2 linked regions of the Thermobifida alba genome follow. The protein of the gene in region 1 interacts with the protein of each later gene in a pairwise test. Links are inferred from orthologs where the notes say so. Each region holds a gene or a part of one and is shown in the gene's direction. Other genes may lie near its edges.

Region 1 (6,515 bases):
CGCAGCCCGTGGGCGCGCAGGAACTCGGTGCGGAAGAGCTTGTGCACCGTGAGCGTGCTGAGCAGCAGGCGGTTGGCGCGCACGGTCCCGCCGGAGAGGGGCTTCTGGAAGATCTCCCGGGGCGCCCTGCGGCCGATGCCCGCCATCCGGCCGACGACGATGTCGGCGGAGTCCTCACGGGCCTTGGCGACCAGGCGTTCCAGCGCCTCGGTACCGAGGTGGTCGTCGTCGTCCATGAAGAGGAGGAACTCGCCCCGAGCCCGGTCCATGCCGATGTTGCGGGGGCGTCCGGGCCAGCCGGAGTTCTCGATGTGCACCACCGAGAAGTTCTCCTCGGCCGCCAGTTCGGCGTCGAGCAGCTCCCCGGTTCCGTCGGTGGAGCCGTCGTCGACGTAGATCACCTCGAAGCGGGAGCGCGGCAGAGTCTGGGAGCGCAGCGACTCCAGTCCTTCCAGCACCCCCCGGCCGGTGTTGTGGACCGGAATGACGACGGTCACGTCCATGGACATCGTTCCTCCCGCGGTGGCTGTCCGGCGAATTCGCCGACCGAGAATGCGGCGTCGAGAGCAGACACCGAGCTGACTGGTCTCCACACACTTACATCACTCGTGTCAACCGTCATTGGTTGACGGAATCGTGCATCCTTTCTCTATTCCGCAGAAACGGGTCGTGGCGGAGCGGAGCGCCGGGCCGGGGCGGAGTGGGGGGAGCCGGACCTGGAGAGTCCGTTCTCACCTGGGCATATGCCGAACGGAACGGAGGGTGGGGGACCGGGGCTGCGGGAGGGGGAACCGGACGCGGCCCTGGGCGTTTCGCTGTGTGAATTCTGTCACGGCCTATCGGGGGTGCGCTGGCATTCCGGTTTTCTTACCTGGATTTTAAATTTCCTATTCTTCTGAAAACGGAAAAGCCGGGTGTGCGGCGCACTTCCCGGCTTCGGATTCTGTGGGCCCGCCGTCCGGCCGGCTCGCGGCCGCGCCGGGACCAGCGGGGGATCAGGCGGAGCCGCGGCGTCCCGCCGGACCGTTCTTCCACCGGTCCGCCACCGTGTCGAAGATCTTGCCCCCGGTGGCCGCCGCACCGCCCACGACGTCGCGCAGCGTCCCCACCAGCGGGTCGGCGGTGCGCTCCCAGGCCTCCCGGTAGGACTGGGCGGCGCTGCGGGCCTCCTCGCCGATCCGGGCGTCGGCGTCGGTGTCGCGGCGCGGGTAGTCCCCGTCGAGGATGCGCCGGTAGTCGCCGTCCTTGATCCAGCGGTCCAGTTCGGCGAGCCGGACCACCGCGAACGGGTGGGTGTGCCCCTGGGTGATCAGCAGCTTCAGGAAGCCGTCGCGCACGTCCTCGGCCGCGTCGTACTCCCGGGCCTGCTCCAGGAACGCGTCGACGTTCATCTCGGCCAGCCGCGACCCCCCGGCCATCTTCATCAGCGCCCGCTTGGCCGCCTCCGGGTCCTGCGCGGCCAGCAGCCCGGCGCGGTCGCAGGACAGCTCCGACTTGCGGTACCACTCCTCCAGCGCCGCGACGATCGCGCGCAGGCCGACGTAGCCCAGCGGGATCCACGCGACCCGCGCCGCCAGCCGGACCAGCGCCAGCAGCATCGTGCGGTACACGGCGTGCCCGGACAGGATGTGGCCCACCTCGTGGCCCACGACGAACCGCTGCTCCTCGGCGTCGAGCAGGTCGAACAGCCCGGTGGTCATGACGATGAAGGGGCGGTCGCTGCCGATCGCCATGGCGTTGGGCTGCGGGTTCATCTGGATGTACAGCTCGGGGACCCGGTCGAGGTCCAGGATGTAGGCGGCGTCGCGCACGTAGTCGTGGACGTCGGGGAACTGGCGTTCGTCCACCCGCACGGCGCTGGCGAGGAACATCAGCCGCAGCGCCCGCTCGTTGAACAGGCCGGACAGACGTTTGAAGAGGTCGTCGAAGCCGCGCAGCGACCGCAGGGCGACCAGTGCGCCGCGATCCGCCGGATGCTCGTAGGCGCGGGAGGAGATGTCGCGGAGTCGGATACGGGCGCGGTCAGGAGTAGTCGGCATGTCTGCATGCTATGCGTGACCATTCCGTAATTCCATGCCTTGCGCGGGCACGGCGGCGCCTCTTCGGCGGGGCCGCGCGAAGCGGCCGGAACGGGGCGGACTACCCTCGGAACCGGAGGACCAGCCCCGACCACCGGGGACGAGACGAGAGCGTTGACCGTGCCCGAGGAGAAGACGACCACGCGGGGGAAGAGACCTCCGCGCCGCATCGGCATCATGGGCGGCACCTTCGACCCCATCCACCACGGACACCTGGTGGCCGGCAGCGAGGTGGCCCACCTGTTCGACCTCGACGAGGTGATCTTCGTCCCCGCGGGACACCCCTGGCAGAAGCAGCGCAGGGGGAGCCGGGTCACCCCGGCCGAGCACCGCTACCTGATGACGGTGATCGCCACCGCGGAGAACCCCCAGTTCCGGGTGAGCCGGATCGAGATCGACCGGGAGGGCCCGACCTACACCATCGACACCCTGCGGCAGATGCGCCAGCAGTACGGCCCTGACGTGGAACTGTTCTTCATCACCGGGGCGGACGCGCTGGGCGCTATTCTGAGCTGGCACAACGCGGATGAACTCTTTGAACTCGCGCATTTCGTAGGCTGTAACCGACCGGGGCACCGGCTCACCGACTCCGGCCTGCCCGAGGGCAAGGTCTCCCTGGTGGAGATCCCCGCCCTGGCCATCTCCTCGACCGAGTGTCGGGAGCGGGTCCGCAAGGGCGAGCCCATCTGGTACCTGGTGCCCGACGGCATCGTCCGCTACATCAACAAGACCGGGCTCTACCTCGATGACTAGGAGGCGGGGTAGCGGCCCATGAGAGGCAGCTAGCACCTGTGACCGCCACGGACCGGACCGTTGAACTCGTCGGCATCGCCGCCGCCGCAGCAGCCGACAAACTCGCCCAGGACATCGTCGCCTACGACGTCAGCGACCAGCTCGTCATCACCGACGCCTTCATGCTGTGCTCCGCACCCAACGACCGCCAGGTCAGGGCCATCGTCGACGAGGTCGAGGAACGCCTGCTGCGCCAGGCGGGCGCCAAGCCTGTGCGCCGCGAGGGCGAGCGCGACGGCCGCTGGGTGCTGCTGGACTACATCGACCTCGTCGTGCACGTCCAGCACGAGGAGGAGCGCGGCTACTACGGCCTGGAGCGGCTGTGGAAGGACTGCCCGGAGATCGCCCTGCCGGAGGGGGCCCGGGGAGCCGACCGTGTCGTGGACGGCCCGGACAGCCGTTGAGCCGCCGCACCATCCGCAGCCTCTTTTTCGGACAGGAGTGAGCCTGTGGCCGAGACACGCCGTGTGATCTGCTGGCGCCACGGACAGACCGACTGGAACGTCGAGAACCGTTTCCAGGGGCAGCTCGACATCCCCCTGAACAAGACGGGCATCGCCCAGGCCGAACGGGCCGCCCAACTGCTCGCCCTGCTGCGCCCCGACGCGATCATCGCCTCCGACCTGCGGCGGGCCTCCGACACCGCGCACGCCCTGGCGCGGATCACGGGACTGACCGTGACCCACGACCCCGCGCTGCGCGAACGCTTCGGCGGCCCGTGGGAGGGGCTGTCCCGTGCCGAGATCGCCGCGGGCTGGCCCGAGCAGCTGCCGACCATGGACATCCCCGGCGGGGAGGACATGCCCACCGTCGGGGCACGGGTGGCCGAGGCCATCGAGCGCGGCCTGGAGAAGGTGCCCGAGGGCGGCACGCTCGTCGTCGCCAGCCACGGCGCGGCCCTGCGCGCGGGGATCCACACCATGCTCGGCCTGCCTCCGGACCAGCTGGAGGCTCTGGGGTCGCTGAGCAACTGCTCCTGGTCCGTGCTCGGCCCCCGCCGCCTCGGCGGCTGGCGCCTGCTGGAGCACAACGCGGGCACCCTGCCCGAGGACAAGGTGCTGGGCGACGACCGTTAACCGTTTCGACTAACGCGGAGAATTCCGCTATCGTTCTGGGAGTCGGCGGGCAGCGGCCCGCAGACTCCGCAAGGGGCTATGGCGCAGTTGGTAGCGCGCTTCCATGGCATGGAAGAGGTCTGGGGTTCGAATCCCCATAGCTCCACAGCGTTCGACACGAACAGAAGCCGCCCCGCCTCCCGGCGGGGCGGTCGTGTTTCTCGGAGCCGGACGGAAACCGCGGCCGGGCCACGCGACGGCGAGAGCCCCGTCCCCGACGGAAGAGAGCCGAAGAGCGCGGCCCGCACGCGGGCCCACCGTCGTCGCGGCCCTCCGAAGCGCCGGCAGCGACCCCCGCTTCCCAGCCGCCACGCGGCCGCCCCGTCGCCCGTGCTGGTAAGCGCATTCCGTGCGAGTTTCCCGGTGGGGTCGCCGTCGCGGGCGGAGGGCGGCGGGCAGGGACCGCCCGAGAGGTCGGACCGGTGCCCGTCGCGGTGCGGTGGCGCGGTCCACGGTGCCCACGGCCCCCTCGGCGCCGTCTCCCGGGGCCGCTCCTGGGCGAGGGGCGCCCGGGACGGACCCGGGGCGACCGGGGAGCGGGGCCGGGGCGGCGGGAGGGGGCCGGCGCCGCTCACCCGCCGGAGCCGCTGGTCCCGGCGGGCGAGCGGGGGCGGGGACACGGGCTGCCCGCCGCGCGCGGCACGGGATGGACGGAGCACCCCCCAAGATCCGGTAGAGTTGTTCCTGCCGCAAGGGGCTATGGCGCAGTTGGTAGCGCGCTTCCATGGCATGGAAGAGGTCTGGGGTTCGAATCCCCATAGCTCCACGTCGAGGCCCGCGAGGTCGACGGACTCCGTCCGTCCCCCTCGCGGGCCTGTTGCTTTTCGGGGGCCTCCGGGGCGTTCGCCGGCCGGCTCGCGGACGGTGCACGGGAGCCGGTCCGACCTCTCCGGCCGGAGGGGGCCGCGTTGTCTCCGGGCCCCGCAGAGCGGCGGGCGCGCCGCGGCCGGTCCCGTACGCCGGGAGGCGCCCACCGGTGACGGCTTCCCCGCCCCCACCGTGCCGCCCCGGCCGCGACAGGGCGCCCCGTGCGGCCCGCCGCGCCCTCGACGGGCGCTCCGGGCCGGCGGCGCGGTGGAGGCCACCCGAATCCGAAATTTTCGGGAGTCGGGGAACCCGCAGGACACAGCGGTGAGGGACAGCCGAAACAGAGAGTTTCCCCACACTCGGGCGTCCCGTCCCCCTTGACACGGAAAGCGCTTTCTCTATTCTCAAGGAAAGCACCTCGGTGCTTACGCTCTACTACGGAAGGTGAGCAGTGGGACGATCCATTGCGCGTCGACTCGTGTCGACGCTGGCCACTGCGGCCCTGGTGACCGCTGGTCTGGCCCTGCCGATGGCCTCGGCGTCGGCGCAGACCGGCAGCGCCACGGGTTACGCGGCCCAGAACGGTGGCACCACCGGCGGCGCGGGCGGACAGCGGGTGCGGGCCACCACCGGGACCCAGATCCACCAGGCCCTGTGCGCACGGCCCAGCACCAGCACCCCGATCATCATCGAGGTCGAAGGAACCATCAACCACGGCAACACCTCCAAGGTGTCGGGAAGCGGTTGCGACACCGCCGACGACGTGATCGAGCTCAAGAAGGTCAGCAACGTCACGATCGTCGGCGTCGGCCGCGGAGCCGTGTTCGACCAGCTGGGCATCCACATCCGGGAGTCCAGGAACATCATCATCCAGAACGTGACCATCCGGAACGTCAAGAAGTCCGGCTCTCCCACCTCCAACGGCGGTGACGCCATCGGGATGGAGAAGGACGTCCGCAACGTCTGGGTGGACCACGTCACCCTGGAGGCCTCGGGCGGGGAGTCGCAGGGCTACGACGGCCTCTTCGACCTGAAGAACAACACCCAGTACGTCACCCTCTCCTACAGCATCCTGCGCAACTCCGGCCGCGGCGGCCTGGTCGGGTCCAGCGAGAGCGACCGCTCCAACAGCTACATCACGTACCACCACAACCTGTACGAGAACATCGACTCGCGTGCCCCCCTGCTGCGCGGCGGCGTGGCGCACATGTACAACAACCACTACGTGGGGCTGAACAAGTCCGGCATCAACTCCCGTGCCGGGGCCCGCGCGAAGGTGGAGAACAACTACTTCAAGAACTCCAAGGACGTCCTGGGCACCTTCTACACCAACGAGAGGGGCTACTGGGAGGTCCGGGGCAACATCTTCGACAACGTGACCTGGTCCAGCCAGGGCAACGAGAACTACCCCGCCGGCCCCAACCCGCAGTCCACCACGTCGGTGAGCATCCCGTACTCCTACCGGATGGACGACGCCGGCTGCGTGCCGCAGGTCGTGGCGCAGACCGCGGGCGCCAACAAGGGCAACCGGGTCTCGGACGGCAACTGCCGGTCGCAGGACCCGGGGCCGGGCGATCCCGGCCCCGGTGACCCCGGTCCCGGCGACCCGGGCCCGGGCGACCCGAACCCCGGCGGCCCCAACCTCAGCCTCGGGGCCGGCGCCGACGGCTCCAGCAAGGCCAGCGGGACCAGCTACGGCAACGTCATCGACGGCAACATGAGC
Region 2 (6,572 bases), 1.5 Mb from region 1 along the record:
CGTGGCAGAGCTTCGACCAGTCGACCTCGGCGGCCGCGTCCCAACCGGTGGTGTGCGTCATGGCGGCAGTGTGCCCGACACCGCCGACACCCGGCGGCGCACGGCGGCCGGCCCCCGGAGCGGCGCGGCCCCGGAACGGTGTTGCCGCAGCTCACCCCGATGATCGCGGTTTTGTCACCGGCTGCCCCTACGGTCTGCTGACGTGAGCGAACGATGGACCACCGACGACGTCTGGGCACTCGCCCCCGACGCGTCGTCCCGCAGGGCCGCGACGAAGATCGCCCGACCCACCTCCTGGCCGAGGCTGGGCTGGCGCGCCGCCGAGCCCGGGACCGACGCGCCCGGCGGCGCCGCAGCGGTGTGGGGCGAATGCAAGGGCAGCGGAGCCAAGCCGTACCAGGCCGCGGCGCACCTGGTCGGCCCCGGCGCGCCCGCCTACCGGTGCAGCTGCCCCAGCCGCAAGTTCCCCTGCAAGCACGTGCTGGCCCTGCTGAGCCTGTGGGCCGAGGGCGAGGCCGCCGAGGACGCGGGCCCCGACTGGCTCGACGAATGGCTGGCCAAGCGCACCGCCAAGGCGGCCGCACCCACGACCCCGAAGAAGGCCGGGCCCCCCGCCGACCCCGAGGCCGCGGCCCGCCGCGCACGGCAGCGCGAGGAACGGGTCGCCGAAGGGCTGACCGAGTTCCAGACCTGGCTGACCGACCAGATCGGCACCGGACTCGTCGACAGCCGCCGACGCGGCTACCAGAAGTGGGACACCGTGGCCGCCCGCCTCGTCGACGCCCAGGCCGGGCGGCTCGCCGAACGGGTGCGGGCCCTGTCCGGGGTGATCACCGCCGCCGACTGGCCCGACCGCCTCCTCACCGAGTACGCGCTGCTGCACCTGCTGTGCGTCGGCTACCGCCGCCGCGACGAACTGCCCGCGGGGCTGGGCGCCGCGGTTCGCGCCCGCGTCGGCCTCCCGCTGCCCGACCCCGACGAGACCGTCCGCGACCACTGGTACGTCCTGGGCCGCCACGACTTCGACGCCGGACAGCGGGTGCGCGGACGGCGGATCTGGCTGCGCGGCCGCGACACCGGGCGCACCGCCGCGCTGCTGTCCTTCGCCCACGGGGGGCGGGCCCTCGACACCCCGGCGCGGGTCGGCACCCTGCTCGACGCCGACCTCGCCCTCCACCCCGCGGAGAACCGCGCCGTGGTCGCCGCACGCCACGCCGAACAGCGCGTCGGCGCCCCGCCCGGCGGCTCCGTCGCCGACGCGCTGGACGACGTCTCCCGCGCCCTGGCCGACGACCCGTGGCGCGACGTGTGGCCGGTGGTGCTCGCCGACGCCGTCGTCGCCCACGACGACGGCTGGTGGATCGTCGACCCCTCCGGCGACGCCCTGCCGCTGCTCGTCGACGACGCCGGCTGGAAGCTGTTCAGCATCAGCGGCGGCCGGGGCCTCACCGCAGCGGGCGAGTGGACCCCCGACGGGCTGCGCCCGCTCACCGTGTGGGACGCCCGGGGACGGGCCGTTCCGGTCGCCTGACCCGCGTCCCGCCCGGCGACACCGCCCCCGACCCCCACCCGCCCGCTGTGCGCAGTGCCCGTGCCATCCCGAAAGGAAGCCACGTGACCGACCCCGACCCCTGGCCCGACCTCGTGTCGACGGCCCTGGTGGGTACCTCCCGGCGCGCCGTGCCGCCCACGCCCGGCCTGCCCGGGGCCAGCGGCGGCGACCCCGCCACCGCGCTGCTCGACCGCGCCGCCCTGGCCGCCGTGCGGCGCCGCGCGGGACAGCGCCCCCGCCGGATCGCCCCGCCGCCGCCCGCCCCGGACGAGACCGCACCCCTGATCGACGGCCCGGCCCTGGTCCGGCTGCAGTCGATCCTCGCCGGAAGGCACCCCGAGGTCCTGCCCGAATGGCTGGACCTCGCCGCCGCAACCGGCCGCCGGCTCCCCCCGGAGGTCCTGCCCGCGCTGCTCGACCGGGCCCGCAGCAACACGCAGGTCCGTCCCGTCCTGGCCCGCCTCGGCGGCGCCCGCGCCCGCTGGCTGGCCGAACACAACCCGGCCTGGCTCTTCTTCCTGGAGAGCGCCGACCCCGAGGAGACCGTCTTCGACCCCGAGGCCTGGAAGACCGGCACCCCCGCGCTGCGCCGCCTCCACCTCGCCGCGCTGCGCCGCACCGACCCCGCCGCGGCCCGCGACCTGCTCGCCCAGACCTGGACGCACGAACGCGCCGACCAGCGCCACGCGCTCCTGGCGACCCTGGAGACCGGACTGTCGGAGGAGGACGAACCGCTGCTCGCCACGGCGCTGCGCGACCGCACCCACCGGGTGCGCGTCCTGGCCGCGGTCCTGCTCATGCGGCTGCCCGGCAGCGACACCGGCCGCCGCCTGGCCGAGCAGACGGCCCGCCTGCTGCGCGTCGACGACTCGGGCGGCACCCGCAGGATCGTCGTCGACCAGCCCGGCGACGTCGACGCCGAGTTCACCTCCCTGCTCGACCCGGGGACCAAGAAGAAGAAGGAGAAGGACGAGCAGCAGACCCCCGCGGCGCGGGTGCGCCCCCTGCTGTCCCAGATCCCCCCGGCCACCTGGATCGGCCGCCTCGGCGACACCCCCCGACAGGTGCTGGACGCCGTCGCGGACCCCGAGGTCCGCAGCATCCTCGCCAACGCGGCGGCACTGCACGGCGACCTGGACTGGGCACGGGCGCTCCTGGACTCCATGACCCCGGCGGCGTTCGACCTCCCCGAGGCGGAGTGCCGGATGGCCGGCCTGCTGGCCCTGCTGCCCCGCGACGAGCAGCACGCCTGGGCGCTGCGCTGGGAGAGCGGGCGGCTCCACATCCCGCACCGCTTCGGCGCCCTGCTCGACGCACTGGACTTCCCGTGGAACAGGGAACTGAGCGAACGCATGGCCGACCGGCTGCTCGCCGAGGACCAGGACCCCCACCGCCTGTACCAGGTGCGCGAGCACGCCTCCCGGCACCTCGACCCCGGCCTGTACGAGCGCTTCGCCGCCGAAGGCGCTGGCAACCGCCGCCTCACCGACCTCGTCAACACCCTCAGATTCCGTCACGACATGCGCAAGGAGCTGACCTGACCATGACCGCCACCCCCGCCGTGCTGCGCCCCCACGCCGAACAGGCCTACGCCGAGGAACTCGCCGCCCTCGCCAAGGCCGACGACCGCCCCCGCCCGCCCGGCTGGAAGCTGTCGCCGTGGGCCGTCACCCAGTACGTCCTCGGCGCCACCCTCGACGACGGCACCGAGATCACCCCCAAGTACGTGGGCGCGCGCCGCATCGTCGAGGTCGCCGTCGCCACCCTGGCCACCGACCGCGCCCTGCTGCTGCTCGGCGTGCCCGGCACCGCCAAGACCTGGCTGTCCGAACACCTCGCCGCCGCCATCTCCGGCGACTCCACCCTGCTGGTCCAGGGCACCGCGGGCACCGCCGAGGAAGCGGTGCGCTACGGCTGGAACTACGCCCGCCTGCTCGCCGAGGGCCCCTCCGAGAAGGCCCTGGTGCCCAGCCCCGTCATGACCGCCATGGCCGAGGGCCGCCTGGCCCGCGTCGAGGAACTCACCCGCATCCCCTCCGACGTGCAGGACGCGCTGATCACCATCCTGTCGGAGAAGACCCTGCCGGTGCCCGAACTCGGCATCGAGGTGCAGGCCCAGCGCGGCTTCAACATCATCGCCACCGCCAACGACCGCGACCGCGGCGTCAACGACCTGTCCAGCGCGCTGCGCCGCCGCTTCAACACCGTCGTGCTGCCGGTCCCGCAGACCGCCGACGACGAGGTCGAGATCGTCACCCGCCGCGTCGCCCAGCTGGGCCGCAACCTCGACCTGCCCGAGGTGCCCGCCTCCCTCACCGAGATCCGCCGCGTCGTCACCGTCTTCCGGGAACTGCGCAACGGCATCACCGAGGACGGCCGCACCAAGGTCAAGTCCCCCAGCGGCACCCTCAGCACCGCCGAGGCCATCTCCGTCATCACCAACGGCATCGCCCTGGCCGCGCACTTCGGCGACGGCGTGCTGCGCCCCACCGACGTCGCCGCCGGCATCAGCGGCGCGGTCGTGCAGGACCCCGTCTCCGACGGCGTGGTGTGGCGCGAGTACCTGGAGACCGTGGTCCGCGAACGCGAGGACTGGGACGACTTCTACGCCGCCTGCCGGGAGGCGAGCCACTGATGCCCGCACTCGACACCGACCGCGTCCACGTCCTGGGCGTCCGCCACCACGGCCCCGGGTCGGCGCGCGCGGTCCGGGCCGAACTGGAGCGGCTGCGCCCCGACGCGGTCCTCATCGAAGGCCCCCCCGAAGCCGACGCGCTCGTCGGGCACGTCGGCGGCCTGGAACCGCCGGTGGCGCTGCTCGCCTACGACCGCTCCGAACCGTCCCGCGCCGCGTTCTGGCCGTTCGCGGTCTTCTCCCCGGAGTGGCAGGCGCTGCGCTACGCCGCCGAGCACGGCGCCGAGGTGCGCTTCTGCGACCTGCCCGCCGCCCACACCCTGGCCGCGCGCACCGAAGAAGAGGAGGAGACCGGAGAGGGGGAGGCGCCGCGCGTGCGCGTCGACCCGCTCGGCGTCCTCGCCGAGGCCGCCGGCTACGACGACCCCGAACGCTGGTGGGACGACGTGGTGGAGCAGCGCCGCGACGGCGGCCCCTCCCCGTTCCCCGCCATCGCCGAGGCCATGGCCGCGGTCCGCGCCGAACTCGCCCCCGAACCCGAGACCGAGCACGAGGCCCGCCGCGAGGCGCACATGCGCCAGGTGCTGCGCGCCGCCCTGCGCGCCGGGCACGAACGGATCGCCGTGGTCTGCGGCGCCTGGCACGTGCCCGCCCTGCTGGAACTGCCCGCCGCCACCGCCGACGCCCGCCTGCTGCGCGGCCTGCCCAAGACCAGGGTCGCCACCACCTGGATCCCGTGGACCCACGGACGGCTCGCCGCCGCCAGCGGCTACCGCGCCGGAGTACGCTCCCCCGGCTGGTACCACCACCTGTTCACCACGCCCGACCGGCCCGTGGAACGGTGGCTCACCGAGACCGCACGCCGACTGCGGGACCGCGGCCACGCGGTCTCCTCCTCCCACGTCATCGAGGCGGTACGGCTGTGCGAGACCCTGGCGGCGCTGCGCGGCCGCCCACTGGCCGGACTGGAGGAGACCGCCGAGGCCACCTCCGCGGTGCTGTGCGAGGGAGCGGAACTGCGCGCCCGCCTCGTGCACGACGAGATGGCCCTGGGGGAGCGGCTCGGCGCGGTCCCGCCGGACACGCCCACCGTCCCGCTCCAGCGCGACCTCGCCGCCCAGCAGAAGCGGCTGCGCCTCAAACCCGGGGCACTGGACCGGGACCTCGTCCTCGACCTGCGCAAGGACGTGGACCGGGAACGCAGCGTCCTGCTGCACCGGCTGGGACTGCTCGGCGTGCCGTGGGGCGCCCCGCGCCGCGACACCGTGCGGTCGCGCGGCACGTTCCGCGAGACGTGGGCCCTGCGCTGGGAACCCGAGTACGACCTCGCGGTCATCGAGGCCAGCCGGTGGGGCACCACCGTCGCCGCCGCGACCGCCGCCCGCGTCCGGGACCGCGCCGCCGACGCCGACCTGCCCGCGCTGACCGCACTCGTCGAGGACTGCCTGCTCGCCGACCTGCCCGACGCCCTCACCGACACGGTGGCGCAGCTCTCGCGGCGGGCCGCCGAGGACGCCGACATCCAACGGCTGATGAGGGCGCTGCCGCCGCTGGCGCGCTCCGTCCGCTACGGCAGCGTCCGCCGCTTCGACGCCGACGCGCTGCGCGGCGTCGCCGTGGAGATGCTGCGCCGCGTCTGCGCGGGCCTCACCGTCGCGGTCACCGGCTTGGACGAGGCGGCGGCGGTCCCGGTGGCCGCCGACGTCGACGCCACCCACACGGCGGCGGTCCTGCTCGGCGGCGACGCCGAAACCGGATGGCTGGACGCCCTGGAGGCCCTCGCGCCGCGCAGCGGCGTCCCCGGCCGCCTCAGCGGACGCGCACACCGCCTCCTGCGCGACAGCGGCCGCCTGGACGCCGACACCCTGCGCCTGCGCCTCAGCCAGGTCGCCTCGCCCGGCACCCCGCCCGAACGCACCGCCGCCTGGATCGAGGGCTTCGCGGCCGACAGCGGGCTGCTGCTGGTGCACGACAGCGCCCTGCTGGACCTCATCGACCAGTGGCTGACCGGGCTGAGCGGACGCGCCTTCGTCGACGTGCTGCCGCTGCTGCGCCGCACCTTCGGCGGCTTCACCGCGGCCGAACGCCGCTCCATCGCCGAGCTGGTGGTCCGCGGCGGCGTCGACCGCGACCCCGCCGAGCAGCCGGTCGACACCGGACGGGCCGCCGCCGCGGTGGCCGCGGCCGCCGCGGTCCTCGGCCTGCCCGCCCACACCTGAGAGCACGGAAGGCAACGATGCACGACGACTTCGACCCCGCGGCGTCCGCCGAACGGGTGCGCCGCTGGCGGCTGGTGCTGGGCAACAAGGCCGAGGACGCCTGCGCCGCGTCGCTCGGCGGCGGCCCGGGCACCGTCCTCACCGGCGACGACGCCCGCATGGACGC

Evidence for each region.
Region 2: the proteins of rsfS (region 1) and FOF52_RS04630 interact in binary tests that used the Escherichia coli proteins (3 or more experiments, as listed by UniProt). The link is inferred for Thermobifida alba from one-to-one orthologs.

What each region holds. Positions count from the first base shown.
Region 1 is NZ_CP051627.1:2,462,460-2,468,974, reverse strand. Bases 1,738-4,571 are described here. They hold rsfS (ribosome silencing factor), read left to right. Parts: upstream 1,738-2,869; coding sequence 2,870-3,274; downstream 3,275-4,571. Other genes in these bases: FOF52_RS10925 (histidine phosphatase family protein), read left to right, coding at 3,320-3,946; nadD (nicotinate-nucleotide adenylyltransferase), read left to right, coding at 2,193-2,831; FOF52_RS10940 (M48 family metallopeptidase), read right to left, coding at 1,738-2,039. Also shown: FOF52_RS10945 (glycosyltransferase family 2 protein), read right to left, coding at 1-509; more of FOF52_RS10940, read right to left, coding at 996-1,737; FOF52_RS10910 (pectate lyase family protein), read left to right, coding at 5,244-6,515. UniProt on the Escherichia coli protein: Functions as a ribosomal silencing factor. Interacts with ribosomal protein uL14 (rplN), blocking formation of intersubunit bridge B8.
Region 2 is NZ_CP051627.1:1,003,215-1,009,786, forward strand. What follows is about bases 2,251-5,141. They hold FOF52_RS04630 (ATP-binding protein), read left to right. Parts: upstream 2,251-3,095; coding sequence 3,096-4,187; downstream 4,188-5,141. Other genes in these bases: FOF52_RS04625 (DUF5691 domain-containing protein), read left to right, coding at 2,251-3,093; FOF52_RS04635 (DUF5682 family protein), read left to right, coding at 4,187-5,141. Outside these bases: FOF52_RS04615 (hypothetical protein), read right to left, coding at 1-61; FOF52_RS04620 (SWIM zinc finger family protein), read left to right, coding at 203-1,531; more of FOF52_RS04625, read left to right, coding at 1,615-2,250; more of FOF52_RS04635, read left to right, coding at 5,142-6,406; FOF52_RS04640 (VWA domain-containing protein), read left to right, coding at 6,424-6,572.